One region of the Streptococcus vestibularis genome, then DNA from elsewhere that is predicted to be linked to it. Evidence: predicted binding sites of a transcription regulator. Region 1 holds the regulator's gene; the other holds the start of a gene.
What was found. The regulator NrdR, encoded in region 1, represses ribonucleotide reductase genes. The targets are predictions, from matches to a motif close to ACACNATATATNGTGT.
Positions count from the first base shown of each region.

Region 2: the regulator NrdR is predicted to act here: its motif matches at 13,513-13,528, upstream of EL076_RS06050 (redoxin NrdH).

Region 1 is NZ_LR134275.1:304,266-320,985, reverse strand. It holds gene serS (serine--tRNA ligase) at 1-1,025, shown strand, start outside; gene EL076_RS01755 (cysteine hydrolase family protein) at 1,344-1,880, opposite strand; gene EL076_RS01750 (ribonuclease P) at 1,900-2,547, opposite strand; gene der (ribosome biogenesis GTPase Der) at 2,612-3,922, opposite strand; gene dnaI (primosomal protein DnaI) at 4,028-4,930, opposite strand; gene EL076_RS01735 (DnaD domain protein) at 4,934-6,109, opposite strand; gene nrdR (transcriptional regulator NrdR) at 6,106-6,585, opposite strand; gene EL076_RS01725 (HAMP domain-containing sensor histidine kinase) at 6,707-8,224, opposite strand; gene EL076_RS01720 (response regulator transcription factor) at 8,221-8,910, opposite strand; gene EL076_RS01715 (DUF177 domain-containing protein) at 9,068-9,604, opposite strand; gene rsmG (16S rRNA (guanine(527)-N(7))-methyltransferase RsmG) at 9,903-10,616, shown strand; gene EL076_RS01705 (TrkH family potassium uptake protein) at 10,685-12,049, shown strand; gene EL076_RS01700 (potassium channel family protein) at 12,089-12,760, shown strand; partial or broken gene EL076_RS10180 (ascorbate 6-phosphate lactonase) at 12,777-12,947, opposite strand; gene tkt (transketolase) at 13,000-14,976, opposite strand; gene EL076_RS01685 (energy-coupling factor transporter transmembrane component T family protein) at 15,186-16,016, opposite strand; gene EL076_RS01680 (ABC transporter ATP-binding protein) at 16,009-16,720, opposite strand, start outside.
Region 2 is NZ_LR134275.1:1,177,821-1,194,540, reverse strand. It holds partial or broken gene EL076_RS10615 (G5 domain-containing protein) at 1-898, shown strand, start outside; partial or broken gene EL076_RS10610 (collagen-flanked surface repeat-containing protein) at 1,610-5,488, shown strand; gene EL076_RS06085 (IS110 family RNA-guided transposase) at 5,826-7,028, opposite strand; partial or broken gene EL076_RS06075 (ISL3 family transposase) at 7,307-8,556, opposite strand; partial or broken gene EL076_RS06065 (IS3 family transposase) at 8,709-9,631, shown strand; gene nrdF (class 1b ribonucleoside-diphosphate reductase subunit beta) at 9,812-10,774, opposite strand; gene nrdE (class 1b ribonucleoside-diphosphate reductase subunit alpha) at 10,932-13,091, opposite strand; gene EL076_RS06050 (redoxin NrdH) at 13,182-13,406, opposite strand; gene acnA (aconitate hydratase AcnA) at 13,738-16,401, shown strand; gene EL076_RS06040 (citrate synthase) at 16,403-16,720, shown strand, end outside.

The DNA of each region.
Region 1 (16,720 bases):
AAATTGATTCTGAACTTGCTGCTATCGATGAAAAACTTAACAGTATCGTTGTGACACTTCCAAATACACCACACGAGACTGTACCAGTTGGTACTGACGAGGATGAAAATGTAGAAGTTCGTCGTTGGGGAACACCTCGTGACTTTGATTTTGAGATTAAACCTCACTGGGATCTTGGTGAAGACCTTGGTATTCTTGATTGGGAACGTGGCGCTAAAGTTACTGGTTCTCGCTTCCTCTTCTACAAAGGCTTAGGAGCAAAATTAGAACGTGCGATTTACAACTTCATGTTGGATGAACATGCTAAAGAAGGTTACACTGAAATGATTACACCTTACATGGTTAACCACGACTCTATGTTTGGTACTGGTCAATATCCAAAATTCAAGGAAGATACTTTCGAGCTTGACGGTACTGACTATGTCCTTATCCCAACCGCTGAAGTTCCTTTGACTAACTACTACCGCGGTGAGATTCTTGACGGTAAAGAATTGCCAATCTACTTCACAGCCATGAGCCCTTCATTCCGTTCAGAAGCTGGTTCAGCAGGTCGTGACACACGCGGTTTGATTCGTCTTCACCAATTCCACAAGGTTGAAATGGTCAAATTCTCAAAACCAGAAAGCTCATACGATGAATTGGAAAAAATGGTAGTTAACGCTGAAAATATCCTTCAGAAACTTAACTTGCCATACCGTGTCATCACTTTATGTACTGGCGATATGGGATTCTCAGCTGCGAAAACTTACGACTTGGAAGTTTGGATTCCAGCACAAAACACTTACCGCGAAATTTCTTCATGTTCAAATACAGAAGATTTCCAAGCCCGTCGTGCACAAATCCGTTACCGTGACGAAGCTGATGGTAAAGTAAAACTTCTTCACACTCTCAACGGTTCAGGGCTTGCTGTCGGACGTACAGTAGCCGCTATCCTTGAAAACTACCAAAACGAAGATGGTTCAGTAACTATCCCTGAAGTTCTTCGTCCTTACATGGGTGGTGCTGAAGTGATTTCACCGAAATAAATAAATGAGGTTGAGACAATTGTTCCAACCTCGTTTTTATTTTACTTTATACCAATGATGCAGTAGTAAACCGAACTTTTCGTCCACTTTCTATCTCAGGAGAAACCAAGTTAACCTTGTAGGGCTGTTATTACGAAAGGAATTCCTTTGAGTGCTAACTTAAAGTTCTCATTCAAAAAAGAACCTGACTTTAAGATGATAAGTCAAGTTCCTCGTAACATATTTTTGGAGATATAACCCATCACATTTCAGATTATTATATCTGATAAAAACGCTAGTAATATAAACTTATATAGTTTTACTACTTATGTATCATTATCATCCCCCCATGAACTCCTCTGTTGTCATTACTTGAGCAAATTCACCGTGTAAGGATACTAGATTTATGGTATGCAGGACCTCTGGATCTATCAAATGACCATCTAAATTGGGTAGGGCAAAACTGGCCGTTGCATCTGAAATAAGTAACGTCTTAAACCCTAAATTAGCCGCCATGCGAGTTGTGGTAGACACACAGTGTGGCAAGGTTAAGCCTGCAATAACTAACTTATCAATTCTTTTATCTCTTAAATAGCTTTCTAAATTCGTCCCAATGAAAGCACTATTAACTATCTTTTGGAAAACAGGTTCACCTGGGCATGGTTGAAAGCCATCTTTAAAATCTTGACCTTGAGATACGTGAAAACGTGATTGAGTATTCTCAGATACGTGTTGAACATGCAGTACTGGCCATCCCTTTTCTCTAAAAAAATTGAGTAATTTTTGGGAATTCACTTCAAGCTGAGGGTTATTACGTTCTCCCCATGAACTATTATCAAAGGCTTTTTGCATATCAATCATTAATAATCCTTGCATTTTTACTCTCCTTTTTACACTAATCTTCCAACAACTTATTTGCATCCTGACAACTATCATAATAAGGCCTTAGCAGTTGAAAGCCTTCCATTAGTTGATCTAGCAAGTCATCTATAGTCAAGCTATCCGCCACAGGAACATCATATTTAACCAAGACCTTTCGAACACGACCATCTTTGACTGCTTCTTTAAACATCTGACGGTTCGCTTCAGTCCCTTCCACACGATGACTGTCACCATCTTCTTGAGCAAGATAATAAAGTGGAAAAGTAATCGGTAAGTCTAGGACCTTATGTTGCTTCGCTAGAGTAGTATCTGATTTTTTCCGTTCGACAAAGCTCACTTCAACTGAGATTCCCCAATCTTCAGCTTGACCGTAGAGTCGAATCGCCATAGCAACATCATCTAAACTGTCCTCAGGTGCCCTGTAATAGCACCAAAAGTGTGGCCGACATAATTGTGCCTGATTGGCCCAATTGCTGACACGATCCATTTTCATGGGATCTAGGCGCTCCTCTAGACGTTTTGCTAAAGTCTGCATCTCCTTACGAGCAGCTTGTCCCAAATTTTTGAGCGCTTCCATCTCTTCCTGATGCGGACCCGCTTTTTCAGGTTTGATATACTTAACTCCTTGTTTAGATAAATAAGCTTGAATATTTTCTAACATCGTTTTCTCCTTACAATGATAAAAGACCAACCCATAAAGATTCTATTCTGGTTGGTCTACTTTTTTATTTACGTTTACGGGCAATCAAATGGATTGGTGTTCCCTCAAAACCAAAGGCCTGACGAATTTGATTTTCCAAGAAACGCATGTATGAGAAGTGCATAAGCTCTTCTTCATTGACAAAGACAACAAATGTTGGTGGTTTAACCGAAACTTGTGTGCCGTAGAAAATCTTAAGGCGTTTTCCTTTGTCAGTTGGTGTTGGGTTGATGGCGATGGCATCCATGATAACATCATTCAAGACAGCCGATGAAATACGACGGTTTTGACTCTCACTGATGCGTTTAATCATCTCCGGCAACTTGTTAAGACGTTGTTTCGTCTCAGCCGATACAAAGATAATTGGAGCATAGCTCAAGAATTGGAACTGATCACGGATATCTGCTTCCCAGTTGGAAACAGTATGGTTGTCCTTCTTGATCGTATCCCATTTGTTAACTACAATGATAATCCCTTTACCAGCTTCATGAGCAAAACCAGCAATACGCTTGTCATACTCACGGATACCTTCTTCGGCATTGATAACCATAAGAACAATATCAGAGCGGTCAATGGCACGCATAGAACGCATTACAGAGTATTTTTCTGTGTTTTCATAAACCTTACCAGATTTACGCATTCCAGCAGTGTCAATCATGGTATACTCTTGACCGTCACTGTCCACAAAGTTTGTATCAATGGCATCACGAGTCGTACCAGCAATAGGACTTGCAATCACTCGGTCCTCACCTAAAATGGCGTTAATCAAACTTGATTTTCCGACGTTTGGACGCCCAATCAAACTGAAACGGATGATATCTGGATTTTCCTCTTCAACTTCTGTTGGAAGATTTTCAACGATAGCATCGAGAACGTCCCCCGTACCAATACCGTGTACAGATGAAACTGGGTAGGGATCGCCAAGCCCAAGAGAATAGAAATCATAGATATCTGCACGCATTTCAGGGTTATCCACTTTATTTACCGCCAAGATAACTGGCTTGTTGGTCTTATAGAGAATACGGGCAACGTACTCATCCGCATCTGTCACGCCTTCCTTGCCTGAAACGACAAAGACAATAACATCAGCTTCAGTCATGGCAATGTCAGCTTGGTGCTTAATCTGTTCCATGAATGGAGCATCGACATCATCGATACCACCTGTATCAATCAAGCTAAATTGACGGTTAAGCCACTCAGCAGAGGTATAAATACGGTCACGTGTTACCCCTTCAACGTCTTCGACGATGGAGATACGTTCACCCGCAATTCGGTTAAATAGGGTCGACTTCCCAACATTTGGGCGACCCACGATAGCAACTGTAGGTAATGTCATATATTTAAGTCCCTGATTAAATTAGGGATTCCTTTCTTCATTTAGCAGTCTCACTTCCACCAAGGAAAGCAAACACGCTTGTTCTTTATCATTATTAGGATCACCTTAACGGCGATTAACACCTTTCAAGTGAACCTCTTTAGCTAGAAAACGAATACGTTCCATCACACGTTTGGCCTGCCAAGTCTCGTCTCCTTGACGTCCATTGGATAGCTTAGCTTCTAAATCTGCAAAACTATAGTTGGATGTGAAGAAGGTTGGTAGCTCCTCGATCATGCGATACTGGAGAATGACTTGCAAAACATCATCCCTAATCCAAGAAGAGAATTGCTCTGCACCAATATCATCTAAAACTAGGACTTCTGCTTCTTTGACAGCATCAATTTGTTCCTTCACAGAATTGTCCTTAATCCCATTTCTAACATCAATAGCAAAAGATGGATAATGAATAATGGTCGTTGCAACCTTCTTAGTCTCTGAAAGCTCATGGGCCATAGCTGCCAACATGAAGGATTTCCCAACCCCCATATCCCCGTAGATATAGAGACCTTTCTGGTCTGGACTAGGGTAATTAGCCACAAAATCAATAAGTGTCTCAAAGGTATCAACACGAGCGGCATCATCTAGCGCGATATCAGCAAAGGTAATCTTGCGATAAGACTGAGGCAAACTCACCAAGTTAATCCGCTTAGAAATAGCCTGTTGTTCTTGTTGCTCCTTAAGCTGACGCGTTTCCTTATAGGTCACATCAGCGTAGCCTTCATTCATGGTCAGAATCGGCTCATACCCTTTGGCAATGTAGGTGACATCACCTTCTTTGACCTTACGGCATTCCACCAAGAATTGATTGAACTTTGGAAGACTACGCTTGATTTGGTCCTGACTTAAGCCATGTTCTTGAATAAAGCTAGCCACTCTTGGATCTGCCAAAATTTGCTTGGTTAAATCTGTTGCATTGCCAGACCCATGATGCCCTGTTCGGTTGAGGGTTTGTCCAACTCTTTCCATTGGCTACTCCTTTCCTTTTTCTAGTTTTGCCAAAGCCCGACGTCTAATTTCGTCTAACTTGGCTTGATCGGCCTGACTGGTTTGATTATCGTAATCAGGATCACTCCAGCTAGGTACATTTGTTTTCCTCTTAGAATCATCTTTTGCCCGATGTGATTTTTTGTCGTAACCACTACGCAAAGCCAAAAGCCCTTGTTCAGCAGTAACAATCTTCTTAAAGGCAAAATCGTTGGCAAGTTTAGAGATATACTCTCGGTTCACATTTGTTGAACGTGTCCGTCCCAAACTGTAGGCAACCATGAGGTTAATAACCTCATCCATAAAGCCTCTTTGTGCCAAATCCGTGAGAATCTTCTTCTCAGAATTAGTTACAGTCCCGCCTGGACCCTTAGCACTCTGTAAGTAATCAACAGGTTTTTCAGATTTAACAGCTTTAAGAATCTTTTGCTCCGTCTCCGTCAATGCAGAATCACTACCCAATTTTTGAGCTTGAGCCTGCTCTAATTGCACTTGCATACGCTTAACAATAATCTGGTGGTTCACGGCTGTCTTTTTAGCTAAGAGATAGGTATCATACCAATTCATGTCATAGGTTTCAGACAATTTATAGATTTCTGGAACATCTGTCTTTTCATCTGTAAATACAAGTCCATCAGCCTGCATACGATTCCTGAAACTACTTAAATCAAATGAATTTTTAGGCTTAATTTCAGAAACAGACTTTTGAGCCAAACGCTCATCAGTAAAAACATCCGAAAAACGTTTAGATAAATCTTGTAAACCATGTAAACTCGTCGGTTTTAAAGCATCTACTGCTGGTTCACCAATTTTTTGCTCTAGAAGTGAACTATAGACCGCATGCTTTAGAAACTGCTCGATAGATAGGGGAGACTTAAGCTCTACAACATAAAACCCTTGAGGTGACTGGTAAAAGGCCAAGAGATCTACCGCTGTCAGGACCGCCAGGGATTCCTGAAGAGGCTGCATACCAAAGTTAAGATGATTCAGAATAGCCGCAAACTTATGACGGTGATTACCATTGTCATAAAAAGCCAGGAAATACTGGTAGAGAGCGTATCCCTCACTCCCGATAATGGGATAATAGCAACGCATCAAACTTGCCTGATCGGGAACGATAACCTGATTGCCAACATAGACAAATTCTTCAATAGGTCTCATTTTTTAGACTCTTTTTTCGCACGGACAGTCTTGGTGATTTCTTGAAGTAATTTTTCAATCTCATCAACATCTTTGAAAGAACGGTAGACGCTGGCAAAACGGACATAGGTAATTTCATCAAGGTCTGCTAGTTCTTTCATGACTAAATTCCCAATAACTTCACTATCAACCTCTCCATCATGGTTACGGCGAATGTTTTGCTCTATACGGGTGATGGCATTTTCAATATCCTCACTTGAAACTGGGCGCTTCTGAGCACTCATCAAGATACCATTGAAAATCTTATCTCGAGAGAATTGTTCACGAGTACCGTCTTTTTTGACAACTAAAAGTGGAACTTCTTCCACACGCTCAAATGTAGTAAAACGGGCATGACAAGCATCACACTCTCGACGACGACGAATAGTATTTCCATCCTCTGCCTGACGGCTATCGATAACATTAGATTTATTATGTTGACATTTTGGACAACGCATGCACTTCACCACCAATCTTCGAAATTCAGTACTCTATTTTACCATAAAAACACATAAAAAGCACGTCTTTAACTAGACGTGCTCATGATTGAGCATTAGTATAAATCTCTTGTAAATTGACTTAATCCTCAAGTTGAGGTGTCGTAGTTTCTGACCCTGCAAAAGGAATGTAGAGGTCAAAACGTGTACCCACACCAAGTTCTGAACTGACATCAATATGGCATCGATAAGCTTCCACAATTTGATAGAGGATTGATAAGCCAATACCCACACCAGATTGGGTTGTCGTACGGTTACGCGCCTTATCTGAACGATAGAAGCGTTCAAAGATATGTTCAATATCTTCTTTGGAGATACCCTCACCATTATCCTGTACCTGTACTAACATCTCATCTTCCAGAGCCTTGATAGTAACCTGGATTTCCTTATTAACAGGCGAATACTTGACTGCATTATCAATCAAAATAGTAATAACCTGTTCAAAATGCTGGCTGTAAATCTGTGCCGGACGCTCTGAACTCTCAAAATCATTGAGATAGAATTGGTAGTCTTCATGTAGGACACGGAAATTCCCAATAACCGTACGGATTGAAGAATTCAAATCACATGTATCATTTCTATGATTGTCAAATGACCCTTTAACACGAATAGAATCCAACATATCGTTAATCATAATCGTCATACGGTTGGCTTCGTGACTTGCAGCTTCAAGACTTTCTTCAAGGATTTCAGGATCATTTTTACCCCAACGTTGCAAGAGGTCCATATGTCCCTTAATAACTGCAATTGGAGTACGTAATTCGTGACTGACGTCACTCAAGAAACGCATCTGCATCTGATTATTTTCTTGAATTTTATCCATCATACGGTTAAAGTTAACCGCCAAATCACCAATCTCATCATGACTCTCAATCTTAGAACGAAGCTCCAAGTCACTTGGCGAATCTGTAATAATACCCATCGTTTCGTGCAACTGCCTCATCGGACGAAGAATAGATGTCAAGACAACTACAGTTACTGCAATAACTAAGACAGTTATTCCTACTTCAAGGAATATCAATAGAAAAATTAGACGCTTTTTTAACGCATAGTAGAATTCCAAATCATGGAAAACTTGAGCATACCCAACAATGGTCTTCTTATCCTTGCCATAGATTGGAACTTGTAATAAGAAACCACGTTTACCTTTATAGGAAACCGACTTCAGTTTATTGACCTCAGACATGCCTGGAGGTGAGTCTGTATCCTCCTCAGAAGTAAAGATAAAAGTTCCCTTTTTGTCATAAACATAGACAGACTGATTGGAATATAATTTATTAGAAACCGCAACTTGACCATCTAAGGAATGCTTTTCAGAAAGCACTCCATTAATCATTGATCCATAGATATCTTTCGGTGAATAAAGGGCCGCTAAAAGCGGTTCTGGACTCAACTCTTCATCAGAGTCCCAGTCCTTTTCGATATAAGTAACAACTTTTGAGATTGTATTATTTACATTTTGACGTTCACGTTGCAAAAGAAGCGTATTGGCTGAGAGAACAACAACCAGAGTGAACATCGACAATACAATAAAGAAGACCACAGCAGCTGTTATGGTCAACTTTTTTCTAATAGTTACTTTACCAAATAATTTACTCATTTTTCACGGATAACGTAACCCATCCCTCGTACTGTTTGAATGTATGATTCCTTACCTGGAATGTCGATTTTCCCACGTAAGTAACGAATATAAACATCTACAACGTTTGTTTCAATTACGTCATCATATTTCCAGACTTGAAGCAAGAGTTCCTCACGAGTCATTACTTGGTTCATATTGCTTAAAAGTGTGTTCAACAAATCAAACTCACGTTTTGTCAATGGAATCGCCTCATCACCACGAACAACTGCACGGTTTTGAACATCCAATTTCAAATCGCGATAGGTTGACGCTTTAGCTGGTGCATTCTTAGTAGCTTCGATATCTTGGCGACGGAAGGTTGCACGAATACGTGCCAACAGTTCTTCAATCGCAAATGGTTTTACAATATAGTCATCAGCTCCACGGTCCAAACCGGCAACAATATCCATGATTGAGTCGCGAGCTGTCATCATCATAATATAAGTATTTTTTTCTTGTTGGAGACGACGTGTCACTTCGAAACCGTCCATCTCAGGCAACATAAGGTCCAAGAGAATAAGATCGAAATCTTTCTCAAGTGCCATTTCAAGTCCTTCGCGTCCGTTGTCTGCTGTCACAACGTCATATCCTTCGTGTTGAAGTTCAAGAGAGACAAAACGAGCAAGGTTTCTCTCATCTTCAACAATCAAAATGCGTTTGCTCATAATAACTATTTACCACTTTCATAAAAAATTTTTTGACTTCCATTTTCCCAAAAAGTATTTAGATTTACCCAATGAAAAAATCCGAAAATTAGCTTATAATGATAGAATAATATAGAATTTTAAAATTGTCAAACATTTTTAGTTTGTTTTTTTTGAATCAATTGTCATCAAATAGTCCATTCAATTGAGCAAAAGGATTACTTGCCTCTTTCTTCTCTTGTTTAAGAGCTTCAAAATCCTCTTCTGACAAGACTTCCCAATCATTACCTGAGAGCGAAATTTGTCCTGATTCCTCTTCAGGTGTCAGCACTCTCAAAGGAATATTAAGAAGAATATTATCTAAAATACTCTCATTAAGGTTAATAGTATCGCCATCCAAGATAAGAACTAGATTTTCTTCGACTAATTCCTTTTGAAGAGCAGCATCAGCCTCTTGTATAAAGGTTTCCGAGACTGGGTAATTAAACCCAAGTGTCGTAGGCTCAAGTGAACGGCTAGATGGCAAAGTAATATCATAGCTAAGTTGATAATCTAAAAGATATAAGCCATTATCATAGACTACATGACCACTTGCTTGAAGTTGTTCAAGATTTAAAACTTGGTCATAGCGTTCTTTAATTGACTCCAACAAAGAAGGTGCTTCATTAAAGGCTAGCCCTTCTGGAGACTTTCTAACTTCTGAAAGATAAATCATTTTTAATCCTCAAATTAAATTTTCCCATAGGGATCTATTTTCAATCCACAAGACCATAATCCCCTATATTCACTTTTCATTAAAGCGAGTAATTATGATTTTAGACTTAATTAACATTATATCAGATTTTAAAGAGAAAATAACATCTTTAATATTACATAATTTTAAACTTAGGAATTTTTTTAGCAGCTTATTAAAAACTGGTTCTTACTTAATCTTAAACAATCTTTTGCCATTAGATGAAAGAAATTAATTATGGTAAAATAGGGGCATTGAAACTAGATAAAAGGAATATAAAATGACACCTGAAGATTTTTACAAGGCTCTGAAAGAACTGGGGTTCGATCTCGGCCAAAAACAAAAAGACCAATTCCAACGCTACTTTGAGCTCTTGGTAGAATGGAACGAAAAGATCAACCTTACTGCAATCACAGAAAGAGACGAGGTCTACCTCAAACATTTCTACGATTCCCTAGCTCCTGTTCTCCAAGGACATATTAAAAATCAGACTATTCGACTTCTCGATATCGGAGCTGGAGCTGGATTTCCAAGTCTCCCTATGAAAATCCTTTGTCCTGAACTTGATGTGACTATCATTGACTCTCTTAATAAACGCATCAATTTCCTTAATCTCTTGGCCGATGAACTTGATCTCAGCGGTGTTCACTTCTATCATGGACGTGCAGAGGATTTTGGACAAGACAAGGCCTTCCGTGCTCAGTTTGATATTGTAACTGCCCGTGCTGTTGCACGCATGCAGGTTCTCTCAGAATTGACCATTCCTTTCTTAAAAGTGGGTGGGCAGCTTATTGCACTTAAAGCTGCAGCAGCTGACGAAGAGCTAGCCAATGCTAAAAATGCCTTGAACTTGCTTTTTGCCAAGCCTGTTCTCAACGAGAACTATAAACTGCCAAATGGGGATGGACGTAATATCACCATTGTCAATAAGAAAAAAGAAACCCCAAATAAGTACCCACGTCGTGCTGGGATGCCTAACAAAAAGCCGTTATAACGTTTATCCAAGGATGTTTCTTGCTTCTTGGATTATTATTTATTCTTATGATAACTCGGAGGTTTTCATTGATCAATCGTCTTTCTGTCACGCAAAAGCTTGTGCTCAGCTTTGTCTTTGTCATCATAGTGGGGAGTATTTTACTTAGCCTTCCCATAAGCCACTATGTTAACAGTCCAGAAACAAGCTACCTAGACCATCTCTTCAATACTGTGTCAATGGTCTGTGTAACTGGACTTTCTGTTGTCCCGGTCAGTAAGGCTTACAATGGTCTTGGTCAAATTCTCTCTATGCTTCTCATGCAGACGGGAGGACTTGGACTAGTCTCTCTTGTAGCCTTTAGTACCTATACCCTTAAAAATAAATTAGGACTGAGCGATCAAGATCTCCTTCAATCCGCACTTAGTAGGGATAGCCAAAAAGATTTGAAGTCTTATCTTTTTAAGGTCTATAAAATAACTTTTTCTATTGAAGCTATGGCATCACTTGTGATTATGACTGATTTCATTCCTCGTTTTGGACTTGGTCATGGCATTTTTAATAGTCTCTTTCTAGCTGTCTCTGCCTTTTGTAATGCTGGATTTGATAACTTAGGTTCTAACAGTTTACAGGATTATTCAACCAATCCAACCATTAACCTTGCTGTAGCTTTTCTCATCATGTCTGGAAGCTTGGGATTTGCAGTTTGGATTGATTTGATTCAACTAATGAGACGTTATATTAAAGATCGTCCAAGGAATTGGAAATTAGCTTGGAGACCTTTCAGTAATCAAAGCCGTCTTGTGCTTATAAGTACAGGTTGTCTCCTATTAGGAGGAACACTACTTGCTTGGTTGCTGGAAATGGATAACTCTAAAACCATCGGTACTCTCAATGTCTGGCAGCAACTTCTGGTAAGTTTCTTTCAGACTGTAACCATGCGTACCGCTGGTTTTGCGACTATTTCCTATACCAATGCTGATTTTTCTACAAATCTTCTTTTTATGATTCAGATGATTATTGGGGGTGGTCCTGGAGGAACTGCGGGTGGTATCAAGGTGACAACTGCCTCTATCATGTTCCTACTTTTTAAGTCAGAGCTGTCTGGTAACTCGAGCGTTGTTTTTCGAAACCGTATTATATCTAATAAAACCATTTTGCAAGCATTCACAGTTATACTCTTTTTCCTAACGATGCTCTTTGTCGGCTATGTTATTTTGCTGGAAACTAATCCTACTCTCTCACCACTAGGCCTACTTTTTGAGAGTGTGTCAGCCATTGCGACCGTTGGTGTTTCAATGGATTTGACCCCTAATCTAAATACCCTAGGACGCTTCGTTATCATGGCTCTGATGTTCATTGGTCGTGTCGGACCTATTACTGTTCTCTTGAGCTTGATGACAAAAAAAGAAAAACATGTTTCTTATGCCCCAACTGACATTTCAGTCGGCTAAACTATTTTATTAATTGACAATATTCTGAAAGGATTTTATATGAAAACACAAATTATTGGGGTCCTCGGTTTAGGAATTTTTGGACAAACAATTGCAACCGAACTCTCCTCTTTTGGACAAGATGTCATCGCCTTGGACAACAACTCTACAACAATTGATTCCCTTGCTGATCAGGTGACTAAGGCTGCTGTTGGGGACATTACTGACATTGAATTTCTACGTTCTGCTGGTATCGATACTTGCGACTCAGTCATTATTGCAACTGGAGAACACCTAGAATCGTCTGCGCTAGCGCTCCTACAATGTAAAAAACTTGGTATCACAAATATTATCGCCAAAGCTACGAATAACAATTATGAGGAAGTCCTTTACGGAATGGGTGCTAACTGGGTAATCACCCCTGAACGTAGCACAGCAAAAGAATTGGCTTCAAATATCCTCCGCTATAATATATCAAATGTTTTTCATTTAGAGGATGATGTGGCTTTAATTGAGTTGAAAATCCCTAATGAATGGGCCGGAAAGTCCTTGCATACTTTAAATCTAAGACAAACTTATAATGTCAACGTTATTGGTTTTAGAGATGAGGAAAATGGTAGGTTAAACACTCACTTTGACCCAACAAATAAACTACCTACCGAAGGAATTATTCTAGTAGTCGCTGACAATCGAACACTAGAAAAATTCGATTATTTAGGATATTTGAAATAAAATGACTTAGATAGACTAACATTTCTTGAATACCTAGATAGTTATTGATAGCTACTTCAATATCAAAGTCCTTACCATGTTTTGCAAAGTAGTTAGAGAAATGACAGTCTGCACCATGATAGATTGGGCCACCCAGTGTCTCAAATACATCGTTAACAGCCCTAGGTACCCTTTCTTCATTAGACAAAAAACATTGGTCCTTACAACCAATGTTTTTTTGTCTAAGAATTCAAACTATCTTAGTTCATACCTTTTACTGTTTCAACGACATTTTCTACTGTAAAGCCATATTCTTCAATAATTTTAGCAGCTGGAGCTGAGGCACCAAATGTATCAATTCCAATCACAGCACCGTCTAAACCAACATATTTATACCATGGTAGACTTGCTGCCATTTCGATTGCTACACGACGACGAACTGCATTTGGAAGAACTTCCTCTTTGTAGGCTTGATCTTGTGCATCAAAGACATCTGTTGATGGAACACTCACAACACGAACTTTGTAACCTTCTGATTCCAAAGCTTTTGCTGATGCTACTGCAAGATTTACTTCTGAACCAGAAGCAAGGAGAATAGTATCAAAATCTGCTGCTGTTTCATGAACAACATAAGCACCTTTTGAGACTTTATCAAAATCTGTTCCTTCTTCAACAGTCAAGTTTTGACGTGTCAAAACAAGCGCCGTAGGTGTTGATTTAGAAGTTACAGCTTGATACCATGCAGCTTGTGTTTCACGCGCATCTGCCGGACGATAAACATTAAGGTTTGGAATAGCACGAAGTCCAGCTAGATGTTCGATTGGTTCATGAGTCGGTCCATCTTCACCGACTGCAATAGAGTCGTGAGTAAAGACATAAGTAACTGGAAGTCCTTGAAGTGCAGACAAACGAACTGCTGCTTTTACATAGTCTGAGAATACGAAGAAGGTACCACCGTAAACACGAAGTCCACCATGGAGAGACATACCATTCAAGACTGTTCCCATCGTAAACTCACGTACACCAAATTGAATGTTACGGTTAAGACGATGTGCATCATCTTGTAGACCGTCAGATTTAATGTAAGTCATATTTGAGTGAGCCAAATCCGCAGAACCACCTAGGAATGTTGGCACTTTATCAGCAATAACATTCAAAGCATCTTGACTTGAATTACGAGTTGCTTGTGAATAACCATTTTCAAGAGCTGGAAAGTCTGAAGCTTGGAATTCAACTGCATCCTTACCTTCAAGAATGCGTTCAAGTTCAGCACCAAGTTCTGGGTAAGATTGTTTGTACTCATCTACCAAAGCAATCCAAGCGTCATAGGCCTGACGACCACGATCAACTGTATTTTCCTTGAAATCAGCATAAACTTCTTTTGGAACTTCAAATGGAGCATAGTTCCAACCCAAGTTTTCTCTTGCAGCTGCTGTTTCATCTGGTCCAAGAGGAGCACCGTGAACACCGTTGGTTCCTTGTTTATTAGGAGCACCATGACCAATAACAGTCTTAACCTCAATCAAAGATGGTTTACCACTTGCTTTTGCACTTTCAATAGCAGCATTGATAGCTTCAACATCCGTTCCATCTTGAACAAACTCAGTATTCCAACCATAGGCTTCATAACGTGCACGTACGTCTTCAGTAAATGAATCTTTAGTTTCACCGTCAAGGTTGATATCATTTGAATCGTACAAGACAATCAATTTATCCAATTTTTGAAGACCAGCATAAGATGACGCTTCGCCAGAAACGCCTTCCATAAAGCAACCATCCCCCGCAATAACATAAGTATAATGGTCAAAGATTGGGAAACCTTCCTTGTTGTAACGAGAAGCCAAGAAACGCTCCGCTTGTGCCATACCAACAGCTGTAGCAATACCTTGCCCAAGTGGACCTGAGGTAGCATCTACACCAACTGTATGACCAAATTCTGGGTGACCAGGTGTCTTAGAACCCCATTGACGGAATTGTTTAAGCTCTTCAATACTCAAATCTTTAAATCCTGACAAATGAAGGAGCGCATAAAGAAGCATTGAACCATGACCTGCCGACAAAACAAAACGGTCACGATTAATCCAATTTGGAACTTCAGGATTGACATGAATTTGCTTAGTAAACAAAGTGTAACCCATTGGTGCTGCACCCATTACCACACCAGGGTGACCAGAGTTAGCTTGGTTAATCGCATCTACCCCTAGAAAACGGATAGCATTTACTGAAAGGTTAGACATAATTTCCTCCTTAATAATATCAAGACTCTTTTAGTTATATCAATACTCCCTTAATTATATCACAGAAACGTTTTCACAATAAAGTACTTTATTGAAAATTTCATATAAATATCGTTCAAAAATTGGGAATAAAAAACTAAAAAAGCTCTGAGGATGCTATAGACATCTCAGAACTCTTTCGTTTATTTAGAACTCACTGAAAGACAACTTCAAATCCATGGATTGTAAAAACGCCCATGGTTAAGATAAATCAACTCCAGACTAATTCCCAATAAAAGAGTAGCTGATACGATTACAAGATAATCTTGTTTAGTCAAGGATTTGTGCACATACCATGTACGTTTTTTGTATTGACCAAATCGGCGTAATTCCATAGCCGTCGATACAGTATCAATACGTTCGAGTGACGAAAAAATCAGAGGGAGAACGATTTGTAGATTCCCACGAATACGTTTGACCAGTCCCGCCTTTTGTGACAAATCCAAACCACGCGCTTCTTGAGCCTTACGAATAGTAAAGAATTCTTCTTGAATATCTGGAATATAACGCAAGGTCAAACTGACGGAGTAAGCAAATTTGTAGGGAATACCAATCTGATTAAGACTAGCCGCAAACTGACTGGGATGGGTCGTCATAAGAAAAAGAATGGCAAGAGGGACTGTTGAAAAATACTTAAGCAAAAGATTTGCAAGATAAAAGAGCTCCTGACTGGTTAAATAGAAACGCCCCCATCCTTCAATCAGAACTGTCTTAGCTCCATAAATTTCTTCACCATAACTAGGTGCGAAAAGATAGACCATAAGTAGATTAAAAAGGGCAATCGAGCCAATGATCTTCACAACAAAAGAAATATCTCTCCAACAAATGTTGGCCAAGTTAAAGAGATAAATCGAAAGTAGGCCTACTGCTAGGATAAAGCGTGGATCATAGGTAGCCATACAAGCAACTGAAACCAAGATAAAGAATAACATCTTACTCGCCCCAGACAAATCATAGAGGAAACCTCGACCTGGTTGATAACCTATTAAACGATTAGACATAAGGCCCTCCTTTTTCTATATAATACTGGGTTACTTTTACTGGATCACATAACAACTTCTGACCTAAGCTATAAAGAGATGTCTGCTTGAGATTGGCTGACTCAAGTAGATCCTTCTGATTGAGAATGGTAACAGGATTATCATCTGCAATGATTTTACCTTCAAGTACAACGATACAACGATCGCTATATTCCAACATGAGCTGCATATCATGAGTAATCATCACAATGGTATGACCTTGCTTCTGAAGACTGTCCAAGAAATTCATGATATCCGTGTAAGTCTTGTAATCTTGACCAGCCGTTGGCTCATCCAAGATAATGATTTCAGGTTTCAAAACCAAGATAGATGCAATGGTCACGCGCTTTTTCTGACCAAAGGAAAGCGCAGAAATGGGCCATTTACGAAAACTATAGAGGCCACAAGTCTTCAGGACCTCATGAACACGCTCTTCAACCTCAGTCTCTTCAATTCCTCGCAAGCGCAAACCAAGAGCCACCTCATCAAAAATCATAGTTTGGCTAATCATCTGATTTGGGTTTTGCAAAACAAAGCCTATACGTTCTGAACGCTCGGCAATGCTATCCTGACTAATATCCCGACCCTTGTAAATTAATTGCCCTTGACTAGGGACAAAACCACATAGAGCCTTAGCAAGCGTCGACTTCCCAGCCCCATTTTTACCGACAATCGCTAGTCGCTCT
Region 2 (16,720 bases), 870 kb from region 1:
AGGTTTACCAGGTCGTGATGGACGAGATGGCGCAGCAGGACGTGACGGCCGTGATGGCCGCGACGGAAAAGACGTCTTGAACGGCAAAGTTGATCCAACAACAGAAGGTAAAGACGGCGATAAATACGTCAATACCGAAACAGGCGACGTCTTCGTTAAGAATAACGGCAACTGGGAAAAAGAAGGCAACATCAAAGGCCCTAAAGGGGACAAAGGTGCTCAAGGTCTTCAAGGTGAACGTGGTCAAGACGGAGCCCAAGGTTTACCAGGCCGCGACGGACGAGATGGCGCACAAGGACCAGCAGGACGAGATGGCCGCGACGGAAAAGATGTCTTGAATGGCAAAGTTAATCCAGACGCGACTCAAGGTAAAGACGGCGATAAATACGTCAATACCGAAACAGGTGACGTCTTCGTTAAGAATAACGGCAACTGGGAAAAAGAAGGCAACATCAAAGGCCCTAAAGGGGACAAAGGTGCTCAAGGTCTTCAAGGTGAACGTGGTCAAGACGGAGCCCAAGGTTTACCAGGCCGCGATGGACGTGATGGAGCAGCAGGTCGTGACGGACGAGATGGCCGCGACGGAAAAGATGTCTTGAATGGCAAAGTTAATCCAGACGCGACTCAAGGTAAAGACGGCGATAAATACGTCAATACCGAAACAGGTGACGTCTTCGTTAAGAATAACGGCAACTGGGAAAAAGAAGGCAACATCAAAGGCCCTAAAGGGGACAAAGGTGCTCAAGGTCTTCAAGGTGAACGTGGTCAAGACGGAGCCCAAGGTTTACCAGGCCGCGATGGACGTGATGGAGCAGCAGGTCGTGACGGACGAGATGGCCGCGACGGAAAAGATGTCTTGAACGGCAAAGTTAACCCAGAAGCAACTCAAGGTAAAGACGGCGATAAATACGTCAATACCGAAACAGGCGATGTCTTCGTTAAGAATAACGGTAACTGGGAAAAAGAAGGCAACATCAAAGGCCCTAAAGGGGACAAAGGTGCAGAAGGTGCGCAAGGACCTAAAGGTGCGGATGGAGCCCAAGGTTTACCAGGCCGCGACGGACGAGATGGCGCACAAGGACCAGCAGGACGAGATGGCCGCGACGGAAAAGATGTCTTGAATGGCAAAGTTAATCCAGACGCGACTCAAGGTAAAGACGGCGATAAATACGTCAATACCGAAACAGGTGACGTCTTCGTTAAGAATAACGGCAACTGGGAAAAAGAAGGCAACATCAAAGGCCCTAAAGGGGACAAAGGTGCTCAAGGTCTTCAAGGTGAACGTGGTCAAGACGGAGCCCAAGGTTTACCAGGCCGCGATGGACGTGATGGAGCAGCAGGTCGTGACGGACGAGATGGCCGCGACGGAAAAGATGTCTTGAATGGCAAAGTTAATCCAGACGCGACTCAAGGTAAAGACGGCGATAAATACGTCAATACCGAAACAGGTGACGTCTTCGTTAAGAATAACGGCAACTGGGAAAAAGAAGGCAACATCAAAGGCCCTAAAGGGGACAAAGGTGCTCAAGGTCTTCAAGGTGAACGTGGTCAAGACGGAGCCCAAGGTTTACCAGGCCGCGATGGACGTGATGGAGCAGCAGGTCGTGACGGACGAGATGGCCGCGACGGAAAAGATGTCTTGAACGGCAAAGTTAACCCAGAAGCAACTCAAGGTAAAGACGGCGATAAATACGTCAATACCGAAACAGGCGATGTCTTCGTTAAGAATAACGGTAACTGGGAAAAAGAAGGCAACATCAAAGGCCCTAAAGGGGACAAAGGTGCAGAAGGTGCGCAAGGACCTAAAGGTGCGGATGGAGCCCAAGGTTTACCAGGCCGCGACGGACGAGATGGCGCACAAGGACCAGCAGGACGAGATGGCCGCGACGGAAAAGATGTCTTGAATGGCAAAGTTAATCCAGACGCGACTCAAGGTAAAGACGGCGATAAATACGTCAATACCGAAACAGGTGACGTCTTCGTTAAGAATAACGGCAACTGGGAAAAAGAAGGCAACATCAAAGGCCCTAAAGGGGACAAAGGTGCTCAAGGTCTTCAAGGTGAACGTGGTCAAGACGGAGCCCAAGGTTTACCAGGCCGCGATGGACGTGATGGAGCAGCAGGTCGTGACGGACGAGATGGCCGCGACGGAAAAGATGTCTTGAATGGCAAAGTTAATCCAGACGCGACTCAAGGTAAAGACGGCGATAAATACGTCAATACCGAAACAGGTGACGTCTTCGTTAAGAATAACGGCAACTGGGAAAAAGAAGGCAACATCAAAGGCCCTAAAGGGGATAAAGGTGAACGTGGAGAAGATGGTAAGACTCCAGAAGTAACTGTAACTCCAGGTAAAGATGGTCATAGTACCGACATTACATTCACTGTTCCAGGTAAAGATCCAGTTACAGTAAATGTTAAGGACGGAGAAAATGGTCTAAACGGTAAAACTCCAAAAGTTGATTTGCTCCGTGTCGAAGGACAAAACGGAAATCCATCTCATACAATTGTGACATTCTATACAGATGAAAACAATGATGGTAAGTACACTCCAGGAACTGATGAACTTCTAGGTTCAGAAATGATTAAAGATGGAGCTAAAGGTGCGGACGGACGTGATGGTAAATCATTGCTTACTGTCAAAGATGGTAAAGAAACCAAAGTTTACCAAGAAGATCCAGCACATCCAGGTCAACCATTGAACCCAGAAAAACCTCTTGCAGTTATTAAAGATGGAGTGGACGGAGTCTCTCCAACAGTAACAGCTGTACGTAAGGATGAAGAAGGTCATAAAGGTGTTGAAATCACTGTTGATAACCATGATGGTTCACAACCAACTACAGTCTTTGTTCATGATGGTGAAAAAGGAGAAACTGGAGCAACAGGTCAAGATGGACAAACTCCTACAATTACAACTCAACCTGGAAAAGATGGCCAAAGCACTCTTGTAACTATCACAACACCAGGAAAAGATCCAGTAACCTTTACAGTGAAAGATGGTAAGAATGGTAAAGATGGACGTACACCGCATATTGACTTAAATGCATTAGTGGATGCAGTAAGAAGAGGTGCTGGATTAGCTGTTAATCCACAACCTTCTGGAACATCAAGAAGTGCAAGAAGAGCGAGAAGTGTAGGGGATAATCCAGATGAGGAAACTGCATCAGCTCAACCAGTAGCTACAGACTCAACAGGTTCACAACCAGCAGCTACACAACCAGCGACTACCGGTTCAACAGATTCACAACCAGTAGATGGTACTCGTATTACAGCCTACTATGATAACAATGGTAACGGTAAATATGATCCGGGAGTTGATGAATTAATTGGTACAAGCGATATCTTGAATGGTATCAATGGACGTAATGGTACAAATGGAGCTTCCGGACATGATGGACGTGATGGCCGAAACGGTGCTGAGTTACTAAGTGGAGCTACTGCCCCAACTGCTAAGGATGGTAAAGACGGTGATACTTATATCGATGCTAACACAGGAGACGTTTATAAGAAAAATAACGGAACTTGGGATAAGATTGGTAATATCCGTGGACCTCAAGGAGTAGCCGGTGAAAAAGGCGACAAAGGTGAAAACGGGGCTAATGGAGCAGACGGTAAATCGCCAGTTGTAAATGTAACGGACAATGGAGATGGAACACACTCTATTACTGTTAGAAACCCTGATGGTTCTGAATCAACAACTAAAGTTAAAGATGGTAAAGACGGTAAAACTGCCAATATCACTACAACAGAAAATCCAGATGGAAGTCACACAATTACTGTAACAAATCCAGATGGAACAACTAAAGAAACAGTTGTTAAAAACGGTAAAGATGGTAAGACTCCAAAAGTTGAAGTAACTGATAACAATGATGGAACTCATACTGTTAAAGTTACAGATGGAGACGGCAATGTTACTAACGCTATCATCAAAGATGGTAAAGACGGTAAAGCTGCAACAGCAACAACTACTGAAAACCCAGATGGAAGCCACACTGTAACAATCACTAACCCAGATGGAACTAAGAATGAATTCATTGTGAAAAATGGACGTGACGGTGTTGACGGACGTACTCCAACCGCATCTGTTCGTGACAATGGGGACGGAAGTCATACAATCGTTATTACAAATCCAGAAGGTGTGACAACTGAAACAACAGTACGTGATGGTAAATCACCAAAAGTGACTATAACTGACGAACAAAATGGAACTCATAAGATTTCAGTTCTAAATGGTGATGGAACAACTACTGAAACAATCATTAAAGATGGTAAATCACCAGTAGCGACTGTTACTGACAACCATGATGGTACTTACACTATTCGTGTAGAAAATGGAAATGGAACTGTTTCTGAAACCACAGTTCGTGATGGTAAATCACCAACTGCTAAAGTAGTAGACAATGGAGATGGCACTCACACAGTTACAATTGTTAACTCTGATGGAACTACTACAACTACAACAGTACGTGATGGTAAATCACCAAAACTTGAAGTAATCGATAACAACAATGGTTCACACACTATTAAAGTTACAGGAGCAGACGGTAAAGAAACTAATACTACAATCTTTGACGGTAAATCACCAAAAGCTAATATCGTTGATAATGGAGATGGCACTCACACCTTAACAATCGTAGATTCTGACGGACGTGAATACAAATCTGTTATTAAAGATGGAAAAGACGGAAAAGATGGAGTATCACCAACTGTAACAGTTAAAAATAATAATGATGGAACTCACACAGTTACAATCACAAATCCAGACGGAAGTAAAACTGATATGGTTATTAAAGACGGAAAAGATGGTAAATCACCAAAAGTTTCTGTTGAAGATAACGGAGATGGTAGTCATACAATCACAATCATCAATTCTGACGGAACTGTGACAAAAACAGTTGTTAAAGACGGAAAAGATGGTCGTGATGGTCGCGACGGCAAAGACGGTAAAGATGGCAAATGTGGATGCCAAGACAAACCAGTAACACCATCAAATGACAAACCAGTTCCTCCAACACCAAATGTGCCAGAAGGACCAACATTTGCAATGCCAGAACCACCAGTTCATGAATTGCCAGAATTCAACGGTGGTGTGCCAGGAATACCAGAAGTTCATGAATTGCCAGAGTTTAACGGTGGAGTACCAGGTATGCCTGAAGTTACTGAAGTACCAGAATTAGATATTCCAACAGTACCAGTACAACCAACACCAAATGTACCGACGCCAGAAGTGCCAGTACAACCAACTCCAGTTGTTCCGACACCAGAGGTACCGGTCCAACCAGTACCAGTGGTTCCAGAACAACCTGTAGTGCCAACATCGGCTCAACCAGCAAGTCCAGTAAATGCTAACCCAGAAGTACCAACTACAGTTAAAGAAAACCATGGGGACAAATTACCTGAAACTGGAAGCCAATCTGATTATATCTTTGTTCTTCTAGGTAGCGGTATTCTATTGAGCCTATATGTAGGTCGAAGAAAAGAAGATTAATCATCTAAAAGCAGTCTCTAATTTCTCAAAAGAAGATGATAAGTGATAGATATCGAATGAAAGAATATTCTTAGAACGATTTTCATATGATGGAAAAGACTGCAAAAATCCCATGGGATTTGTGAACTGCACCCTAAAAGTTAGACAAAAAATGGCTCTTTTCTACCATTTGTCAAGTCTATCAAGGCTTTAAGTAAAAAAAGAGATAAGACAGTATCTATTCTGAGGTTACTGTCTTATTTTTAACACTTTTTGATCTATAAATGGGCATGCTAAAAAAACACCTCATCTGGTATTTTTTGAAACAAGGTGTTACAATAATACGGTATAGACAGCCTTATCGATTTTGGGTCAAAGAGTAATCGTAAAGTTTGTTATGCGTAATGAGGTAATACATTGTTCGAATGAGACGATGTATAGAGGCAATCGTATGTGGCTTAGTTGAAGCTATTGTCGATTGTCTTTTTCGTTTCTCATAAAAGTCAGCGATATGGCAGGGATTGGTATGACTAGCTGAAGCGATGTTGTGAATGCACTTGAACAAGATTTTTCTGGCATAGGGATTCCCTCGTTTAGTGATGTGTTCCTTGGCGAGAAAGTTCCCAGATTCATAGTGTCTCAGGTCAATGCCAATAAAAGCGTTGATTTGATTGGTAGACTGAAAGCGACGAATATCTCCCAATTCGCCAATGATAGATGTCGCTGTGGCTTCTGCGATGCCAGGAATTGACCGTAAGATGTCATACTCTGGTAAAGGCTGAGCTAGAGCTACCATGTCGTTTAAGACAACTTGTCTGCGTTCAGAAAGACGAAGCAACTCTTGAGCATAGTAACGAACCTCTTCAAGCATTGGAGAGGTTTTCTTGACCGCACAAAAAGATTGTTTAGCGAGTTTTATAAGTTTATCAGTTAGGTAAGCAATACGCTTTTCAGAGATGCGTTTGGAGGTAGATTGACGGATAATCTCACACAAGTTACTTTGAGATAGGCTTAATACAAACTCTTTGCATGGAAAAGCCATCACTAAGTTCCAATATTGCTCTCCAGTAGGTGTGGATAATAGATTTTCCAATTCAGGAAATGTGACTTGTAGGACCTTGTGCAGACGGTTTTTAGTTCGAACAAGATCTTCTGTCATATTTTGATAGAAACGGCTTAAATCACGCAGGTGTTGATAAACTTCTTCCTGCACGTAAGTTGGTTTACGATTGTGCACAAGCTGAGATTTAGCCAGCTTTTCAGCGTCAATTTTATCTGTTTTACGAACTCGCAGACTGTCCAATTGCTTCTTAGCTTCCAGTGGATTTAGCCGTGTGTAAGCGTAACTATATTCCTCAAGAAAGGCTTGAAGACGTCGAGAATAGACGCCTGTAGCCTCAAATATAATCTCACGGTTATGAACAGTTTTCAAGTCGCCCAACAGGCGATTGAATCCAATGGTATCATTGAGTATGGTGTAGCCATGAACCTTCTCACCATTGACTAAAATGGCCACCTCAGAACTTGTTTTACTGACATCAATTCCAAATACTGCACGCATGACATTACCTCTTTTGTCTTGAATAATTCCATGTTTTAGTGATTTTATTTTCAATACGCGACGTTTAGCGTCCTACATACTTTGATCAAACTCCACCTAAAACAAGGTGTCTTGCCAGTTTGTCAAGCGACGTCTAGCGCCATAGAGCCCTACGACTTTACAAGACACCACTACTTTAACATAAAGAAAAAGTAGTGAGTACTCTCTCCCGTCGGAGATTTCTTCACTACTAATCTTAGTATGTTTGTCAACTGTAGTGGGTGACGAAAAGCTAACATCTAGAGAGGACCTGATAGGTCTTCTCTTTTTTTATGTTCAGAGTGATGAAGACACGTTTCTTAAAGTTGATGAAGTTTCTAAAACCGAATCCCAACCGTTTGATGTCTTTAATCAACTTGTTAGTCGCTTCTAGTTTCGCGTTTGAATAGTCTGTTTCTAGTGCATTTTGGATGTATTGTTTGTGTCTAAGAAAAGTTCTAAAGACCGTTTGAAAATAGTGATTGACTTTGCTTCTATTTTCCTCTATCAGCTCAAAGAACTCATCTACTCTCTTCTCCTGAAAGTGAAAAAGCAAAAGCTGATAAAGTGTATAGTAGTCAGTAAGCTCTTTTGAAAAGCCTAGTGTCTTCTCAACAACTTCATGTGGTGCTAAAGTTTGGCGGAAAGTCTTTGAATAAAAAGAGTTGAGAGATAGTTTACGGCTGTCCTTTTGGAAGAGTCGCCAATGATTTTTCAAGGCTCGATAGGGTAGTGACTTCTTATCGAACTGGTTCATGGTTGCAATTCTAGTCTTTAAAAATGCTCTACCAAGGTGCTGGATAATGTGGAAACGATCAAGAACGATTTTAGCGTTTGGGAAAAGTTTTTTGGCTAGTGGAATATAAGCCCCAGACATATCCATCGTGATAAACTGCACCTTTTGTCGAGCTTTCAATGGATACTTCAAAAAGTAGTTTCGTATAGTAGTCTGGCGACGATTATCAAGGATGGTTATGAGCTCGTTGGTCTCATAGTTTTGAGCGATAAAAGCCAAGTCACCTTTCTTGAACCCAAACTCATCCCAGGACATTATAGCTGGGAGTTTGTCATAATGTTTCTTGAAAGTGAACTGGTCAAGCTTACGATAGACAGTGGACGTCGACACACGAAGTCTTCTGGCAATATCAGTTAGTGACACCTTCTCAGTTAGGAGTTGTGTAACCTTTTGTCGGACTATATTGGAGATTTGGCAGTTTTTCTCAACGATTGATGTCTCAGCCACCGTTACTCTCTTACAACTTTTGCACTGGAAACGACGTTTTTTCAGACGTAGTAGTGTCGGCGTTCCCGCTTGTTCGAGAAGAGGAATTTTAGAAGTTTTTTGAAAGTCGTACTTGATCATCTTTCCATGGCAGTGAGGACATGATGGTGCAGGATAATCCAGTTTTGCTTGAACCTCGATATGAGTATCCGTTTCAAAAACAAGAGAAATAATGATGTTAGGGTCTTTAATTCCGATTAATTCTGTGGTATTCTTAATAAGTCTCATAAGTTCTTCCTAATGATGGTTTTGTCGCTTTTCATTATAGTTCTTATGGGACTTTTTGTGTACACTTAAAAAGCTCTATAATCTCTACAGTGGTTTTACCCACTACAGAAATTATAGAGCCCAAAAAATCTAACTTTTGGGGTGTTTTTATTATGAAATTAACTTATGAAGATAGAGTTAAAATACATGAATTGAGAAAGCAAGGTCAAACTTTCAACCAACTTTCAAAAAGATTTGGTGTGGATGCTTCTGGATTAAGATATATGATGAGATTGATCGAACGTTACGGAATAGAAATTGTCAAGAAAGGTAAGAATTGTTACTATTCTCCAGAATTAAAACAAGAAATGATTGATAAAGTGCTACTTGAAGGTCGTTCACAAAAAAGTATAAGTCTTGATTATGCTCTTCCAAGTGGTGGAATGTTACCTAATTGGATAGCACAATACAAGAAAATGGGTATACTATTGTTGAGAAAACAAGAGGAAGACCGCCTAAAATGGGACGTAAGCCAAAGAAGAAATCTGAAGAGATGACAGAGCTAGAGCAACTTCAAGCAGAAAATGAGTACTTGAGAGCGGAGAACGCTGTTCTAAAAAGGTTGAGAAAACTCCGATTGAGGGGCGAGAAAGAGTAAAGAGAAAAACAGAAATTGTTCGAGGATTGGTAACAGAGTTTGCTTTAGAGAGTCTTCTAAAGATTGTTAAGCTTGCTCGTTCGACCTATTATTACCACTTAAAACAGCTGGATCAAACGGATAATAATCAAACTATCAAAGCTGAAATTCAAGCTATTTTTACTGAACACAAGGGAAATTATGGTTCTCGTCGAATGACTCTTGAATTGCGAAATTGTAGTTTTATAGTGAACCATAAGAAGGTGCAACGGCATGATGAAGTCTTTCTTTTGCATTCTGAAGTCTGAGATGTTTTATGGTTATGAGAAGATGTTTAAGTCAATTAAGCATTTGAAACAAGCTATTGTAAACTATTTTGATTATTACAACAACGAACGAATTGGGGCAAAACTAAAAGGACTCAGTCCTGTGCAATACAGAACTAAATCCTTCGGATAAATTAATTGTCTAACTTTTTGGGGGCAGTACACCTTCTTCATTTCGATACAAGCTAGCTTAGTTTCTACTGAATATACTTTTTTGACTATAACAAAACACTCCTGTTTCTAGTTTACCAGAATTCAACAGGAGTGTTTTCTTGTGTCTCATTTTATTGGTGCAGTGCCCCGAGCTAGTTTTTTATTTTAGTCCGTAGTTATAATCATCGTCTTGCATGGCTTCAACAGTACCTAGAAGGTAACCATTACCGACTTGAGAGAAGAAATCGTGGTTTGATGTTCCTGTAGAAATACCATTCATAACGATTGGATTAACATCGTTAGCAGAATCTGGGAAAAGAGGATCTTGTCCTAAATTCATCAATGCCTTATTGGCGTTATAGCGAAGGAATGTCATTACTTCTTCAGTCCATCCAACACCGTCATAAAGAGATTTAGTGTAGAGTTCTTCATTTTCATACAATTGATAGAGGAGATCATACATCCATTCACGGAAACTCTCTTGCTCTTCTTCAGGTAATTCGTTGAATCCTAGTTGGAACTTATAGCCAATATAGGTACCGTGAACAGATTCGTCACGGATAATGAGTTTGATAATTTCAGCGACGTTAGCTAGCTTATTATTACCAAGATAATAGAGTGGAGTGAAGAAGCCTGAATAGAAAAGGAAGGTTTCAAGATAAGTTGAAGCAACTTTTTTCTGAAGTGGCGTTCCGTTTTCATAGATATCATTAATGATTTTTGCTTTAGTTTGCAAGTACTTGTTGCTATTTGTCCACTCAAAAATTTCCTCAATTTCTGATTTAGTATTCAAAGTTGAGAAAATAGAAGAGTAAGATTTTGCGTGAACAGATTCCATAAACTGAATGTTGTTCAAGACAGCTTCTTCATGTGGTGTACGAACGTCTGCTCGAATGGCTTCAACACCCGTTTGAGATTGCATGGTATCTAGCAAGGTCAAACCGCCGAAAACTTTTCCAACTAAATCTTTTTCTTTAGCTGAAAGTTTACGCCAGTCATCAAGGTCATTTGAAAGGGGGATACGAGTATCTAACCAAAATTGTTCAGTTAATTTTTCCCAGGTAGATTTATCAATCGCATCTTCGATTTCATTCCAGTTAATGGCTTTATAGTAAGTTTCCATTAGAAACCTCTTTCTTTATTGATATCATTTCTATTTTATCATAATTAAAAATCATGATATAGTTTTTTGAGTTTATCTATTAAAAAAGTCGGCGAACCGACCTTTTTATGCATTTTATAAATAAGAGTAGTGAAGTTGTTAGTCTCAAATCACTATCTTAGATGACACAGCTTTCACACTGGTTAGAGCCAACTTCTTCACCGTCATCTGTGTAAGTACGGATGTAGTAGATTGACTTGATTCCTTTGTTAAAGGCGTAGTTACGAAGGATAGAAAGGTCACGAGTTGTTTGTTTATTTTCCGTTTTCCATTCGTAAATTTCTTTAGGCAACTCACTACGCAAGAATAGAGTTAATGACAAACCTTGATCAACGTGTTCAGTCGCAGCGGCATAGACGTCGATAACTTTACGCATGTCCATGTCGTAGGCTGAAGTGTAGAAAGGAATAGTGTCTGTTGAAAGGCTGTTGGCTGGGTAGTAAATTTTTCCGATTTTCTTCTCTTGACGTTCTTCAATACGTTGTGTGATTGGATGAATAGAAGCAGAACAGTCGTTAATGTAAGAGATTGAGCCATTTGGCGCAACAGCCAAACGGTTTTGATGGTAGAGACCATCTTTCTTAACGAGTTCACGTAGTTCTTCCCAATCTTTGGCTTGTGGGATGAAGTGGCCTTCGAAAAGTTCTTTGATACGGTCAGATTTAGGAACGTATTGGCCTGTAACGTATTTATCAAAGTAAGAACCGTCAGCATATTTTGAATTCTCAAAGCCGACAAAGGTTTCTTGACGTTCACGGGCAATATTGTTAGATTCAACTAAAGTCCAGTAGTTCATAAGCATGAAGTAGATATTAGTGAATTCAACAGATTCAGGGCTACCATACTCGATATGGTGTTTAGCAAGGTAAGAGTGAAGCCCCATAGCTCCCAAACCAAAAGTATGAGCTTGTTGGTTACCATTTTTGATAGATGGTACAGCATCAATACTTGAGCTGTCTGTAACAAAAGTAAGCGCACGTGTCATAGCCTTAATGGAACGACCAAAGTCAGGTGAAGTCATCATGTTCAGGATATTAGTAGATCCAAGGTTACATGAAATATCTGTACCGAGTTTGACAAACTCTTGTGCATCGTTAAGTTCACTTGGTGTTTGAACTTGGAGAATTTCAGAACAAAGGTTGGACATGACGATCTTACCATCAATTGGGTTGTATCGATTGGCTGTATCAACATTGACAATATATGGATAACCTGATTCTTGTTGGAGTTTAGAAATTTCAGTTTCTAGCTCACGTGCATTAATCTTGGTTTTTGTAATATTGGGATTGGCAACCAACTCATCATACATAGCTGTAATATCAATGTAGTTATATGGTTTACCATACTCTTTTTCGACTGAGTAAGGGCTGAAGAGGTACATATCTTCATTATTACGTGCCAACTCGTAGAATTTATCTGGAACTGTAACACCAAGTGACAGTGTCTTAACACGCACCTTCTCATCAGCATTCTCTTTCTTAGTAGAAAGGAAGGCAAGAATATCTGGGTGGAAAACATCCAGGTAAACAACACCAGCACCTTGACGTTGGCCAAGTTGGTTTGAGTAAGAGAAACTGTCTTCAAAAAGCTTCATAACTGGGACAACTCCAGAAGCAGCACCAGCATATCCTTTGATAGGAGCACCAGCTTCACGTAGGTTAGATAGGCTAATACCTACCCCTCCACCAATACGTGATAATTGGAGAGCTGAGTTAATAGAACGACCGATAGAATTCATGTCGTCCGTTACTTGAATAAGGAAACATGACACGAGTTCACCACGACGGCTACGTCCAGCATTTAGAAATGAAGGAGTAGCAGGTTGGTAACGTTGGTGAATCATTTCGTTAGCAAGGTCACTAGCAAGGCTTTCATCACCATCAGCAAAGTAAAGGGCGTTGAAAAGAACGCGATCTTCAATACTTTCGAGGTAAGACTCGCCATCGTTTGTTTTGAGGGCATATTGTTGGTAGAACTTGTAGGCTGCCATGAAAGATTGGAAGCGGAATTTTTGAGTATGAATGTCTGCAGACAACTTTTCGATGAAAGCAGGTTCGTATTTACCGATGAATTCAGACTCAATATAGTCGTTTTCAATCAAATAATTAATTTTATCTGTGATGCTGTTGAATACCATTGAATTTGGCTTAACATTTTCAAGGAAGAAGGCACGAAGCGCTTCTTTATCCTTATGCAAAGGAATTTGACCGTTTACAGGACGGTTAATTTCATTGTTGAGGCGGAAGTAAGAAACATCGCCAAGATTTTTTAAAGACATAATACAGATACCAGGCTTAGTTTAAAGGTAGATTAAGGTTAACATATTAAACTAAGCAAACAAGTTCCTTTCTATATAAAAACTTGATAATTAAAGGATTTCTTTAAGTTTAGCCGGTTGAAAACCTGAAAAGACGCTATCGCCTGCTTCAATAACTGGAGCAGCAGTGAAACCAAGACTTTTTACGTAATCGATTTTTTCTGGTTGTTCATCAATGTTGATTTCTTCGAAATCAGCACCTTCCTTTTCCAAGAATTTTTTAGTCATTTTGCACTGCATGCAGTTGTTTTTAGAAAACAATGTAATCTTTGCCATTGCAAATACTCCTTTTTTAAAGATTTTAAGTGACTAGGAGTCACTTTTTCGACTTTAATAGAATACCCAAAATATTGGGAAAAATCAAGCTAAATATCTTAAGGGAATACAATATTTTGTGTTTAGTATTGAAACACAACCCTATATCTTGTGTTTTAAAGGCTTTTTTTAGTTTCTTAAATTAAATCAAATTTGTTTATAGAAATTGCTAAAATTCCAACAACTGACTGAATATGTAATAAAACATGACATCAAAATGCCGATTCTATTTGTTTTTTCAAAAAAAACAGTGTAGAATAAAGGAAATTTTTTAACTAATGGAGGTTCAAGTATGCAAGAATACTGTTCAAATCTAACTGTAAATGGTAAGACATTCTCTTTTTATGATCTCGAAAAAGCAGCAAAATCTTATGATGTCAAGGTCGGAGAACTACCTTATAGCATTCGAATACTACTTGAAAGTCTACTCCGAAAAAAAGATGGTGCTGATGTCAAGGAATCTCACATTTCTGATCTAATAAAATTTCCGAATTTTCCAACAATTTCTGAAGTACCATTTAAACCAAGTCGCGTCATTTTACAAGATTTCACAGGGGTTCCTGTTGTCGTTGACTTGGCCTCAATGCGGGATGCTATAGTGTCTAATGGTGGTAAAGCAGAACTTATTAATCCAGAGATTCCAGTAGATTTGGTTATTGACCACTCTGTTCAAGTTGATTCATATGGATGTGATACAGCGCTTGAAGATAATATCAATCTAGAATTTAAACGTAACAATGAGCGCTACGAATTTCTTAAATGGGCCGAACAGTCTTTTGAAAATTACCGTGCGGTTCCACCAGCTACCGGTATTATTCACCAGGTTAATATTGAATTTCTGAGTGATGTCATTATTGAAAAAAATGGGCTACTATATCCTGACTCTATGTTTGGTACAGATAGTCATACAACTATGATTAATGGTATTGGTGTTCTGGGTTGGGGTGTCGGTGGAATTGAAGCTGAGGCAGCTATGCTAGGCGAAGCTTCCTATTTCCCTATTCCAGAGGTTATTGGTGTACATTTAACAGGTGAACTGCCTAAAATTGCTACGGCAACAGACTTGGCTCTCAAGGTTACTCAGGTACTTCGTTCTGAAAATGTTGTTGGTAAATTTGTAGAGTATTTTGGTTCTGGCTTAAAGAACCTATCTCTAGCTGATCGTGCTACAGTGGCTAATATGGCACCAGAATATGGGGCAACTTGTGGTTATTTTCCTATTGATGACGAAACCCTTAACTACATGCGTTTAACTAACCGTGATGAGGAACATATCCAGGTCACCGAAGCCTACACAAAAGCCAATCATCTTTTTTATGACCCAAGTAAAGAAGTCAAGTATACTAAGATTGTTGAAATTGATTTGTCAACCATTAAACCTTCAATCTCAGGTCCTAAACGTCCACAGGATTTGATTCTCTTATCCGATGCTAAGCAAGAATTTCAGGATGCAGTGGTACGAGAAGCAGGTGTGCGTGGCTTTGGTTTGGATAATGAAGAGTTAGAAAAAACTGCAAAAGTTGATTTTGAGGATCATTCAGAAACAATTCAAACAGGTCATGTGGCCATAGCAGCGATTACATCATGTACCAATACCTCAAATCCTTACGTCCTTATGGCAGCCGGTCTTTTAGCCAAAAAAGCTGTTGAGAAGGGACTCGAAGTCTCTCCAACAGTCAAGACCTCTTTGGCGCCTGGATCTAAAGTCGTTACAGGTTATCTCAAAGCTTCAGGCTTGCAAAGCTACTTAGATAAGCTTGGCTTCAATTTGGTAGGTTACGGTTGTACGACGTGTATTGGTAACTCGGGAGATTTACGTCCTGAGGTAGCTAAAGCTATTGTAGACAAGGACTTACTAGCGAGTGCCGTTTTGTCAGGAAATCGTAACTTTGAAGGGCGTATTAATCCACTTGTTAAAGCAAATTTCTTGGCTAGCCCACCATTGGTTGTTGCCTATGCTTTGGCTGGTAATACTAATATTGATTTGACAACGGAGCCTTTAGGTTTTGATGACAATGGGCAAGCTGTCTATCTAGAAGATATTATGCCATCACGTGATGAAATTGAAGCTTATGTTGATAAATACGTAACCCGTCAACTTTTCCGAGACGAATATGCTAGTGTCTTCTCTGACAGTGAGAAGTGGAATGCGATTCCAACTGAACATAGACAAAATTATAAATGGAATCAGAAGTCTACCTATATTCAAAACCCACCTTACTTTGATGCTTTAGGAGATGATTTGACCATCAAACCATTGAATAATTTGAAGGTATTGGCTAAATTTGGAGATACGGTTACAACAGACCATATTTCTCCAGCTGGTAATATTGCTAGAAATAGTCCTGCGGCAGTCTATTTGTCTGAAAATGGTGTAGATTACCAAGAATTTAATTCTTATGGTAGTCGTCGTGGAAACCATGAAGTCATGATGCGAGGAACTTTTGCTAATATTCGTATCAAGAATGAGTTGGCAGAAGGAAAAATTGGTGGATATACTAAATATGATGGTGACATTCTTCCTATATATGATGCTGCTATGAAATATAAAGAAGCTAATCGAGATACGCTTGTAATTGCTGGTAAAGATTATGGGATGGGCTCAAGTCGTGACTGGGCAGCCAAAGGGGCAAATCTCCTTGGTGTAAAAGTAGTGCTTGCTGAGAGTTTTGAGCGTATTCACCGTTCAAATCTAGTCATGATGGGAATTTTGCCGGTACAATTTATGGAAGGAGAAAATGCTGAAAGTCTTGGATTGACAGGACATGAGACCTTTAGCTTTGACCTTTCAGAAAATCCAGGTGTGCATGATGTTATCACCGTTACAGCTTCAACACCTGAACAAACCAAAACCTTTAAAGCCTTGGTACGCTTTGATGCAGATGCCGATATTCGCTACTATAAAAATGGTGGTATCTTGCCAATGGTTGTAAGAAAAAAATTGAAGGGAGCCTAATATGACAACAGTTGAAATTAATGGACTTAAGGATATGATTGCCTGTAATACTAGGATTTCATCTATCATTGATGATCATTTATCGTATTCAGGATATGATATTTCTGAGTTTATGGATAATAAAGCGTCTTTTGAGGAAGTGATTTATCTCTTGTGGAATGGGCATCTTCCTACGCAAATGGAACTCAAGTATTTTGAAGCTGAGTTGCGTAAGAACTATGATATTTCTGATGCTGTAGAGCAATGCATTCTTATCCAATCTCGGCCACATTTGCACCCAATGAGTGTTTTACGTTCAACAGTCTCCCTTCTTGGAGTT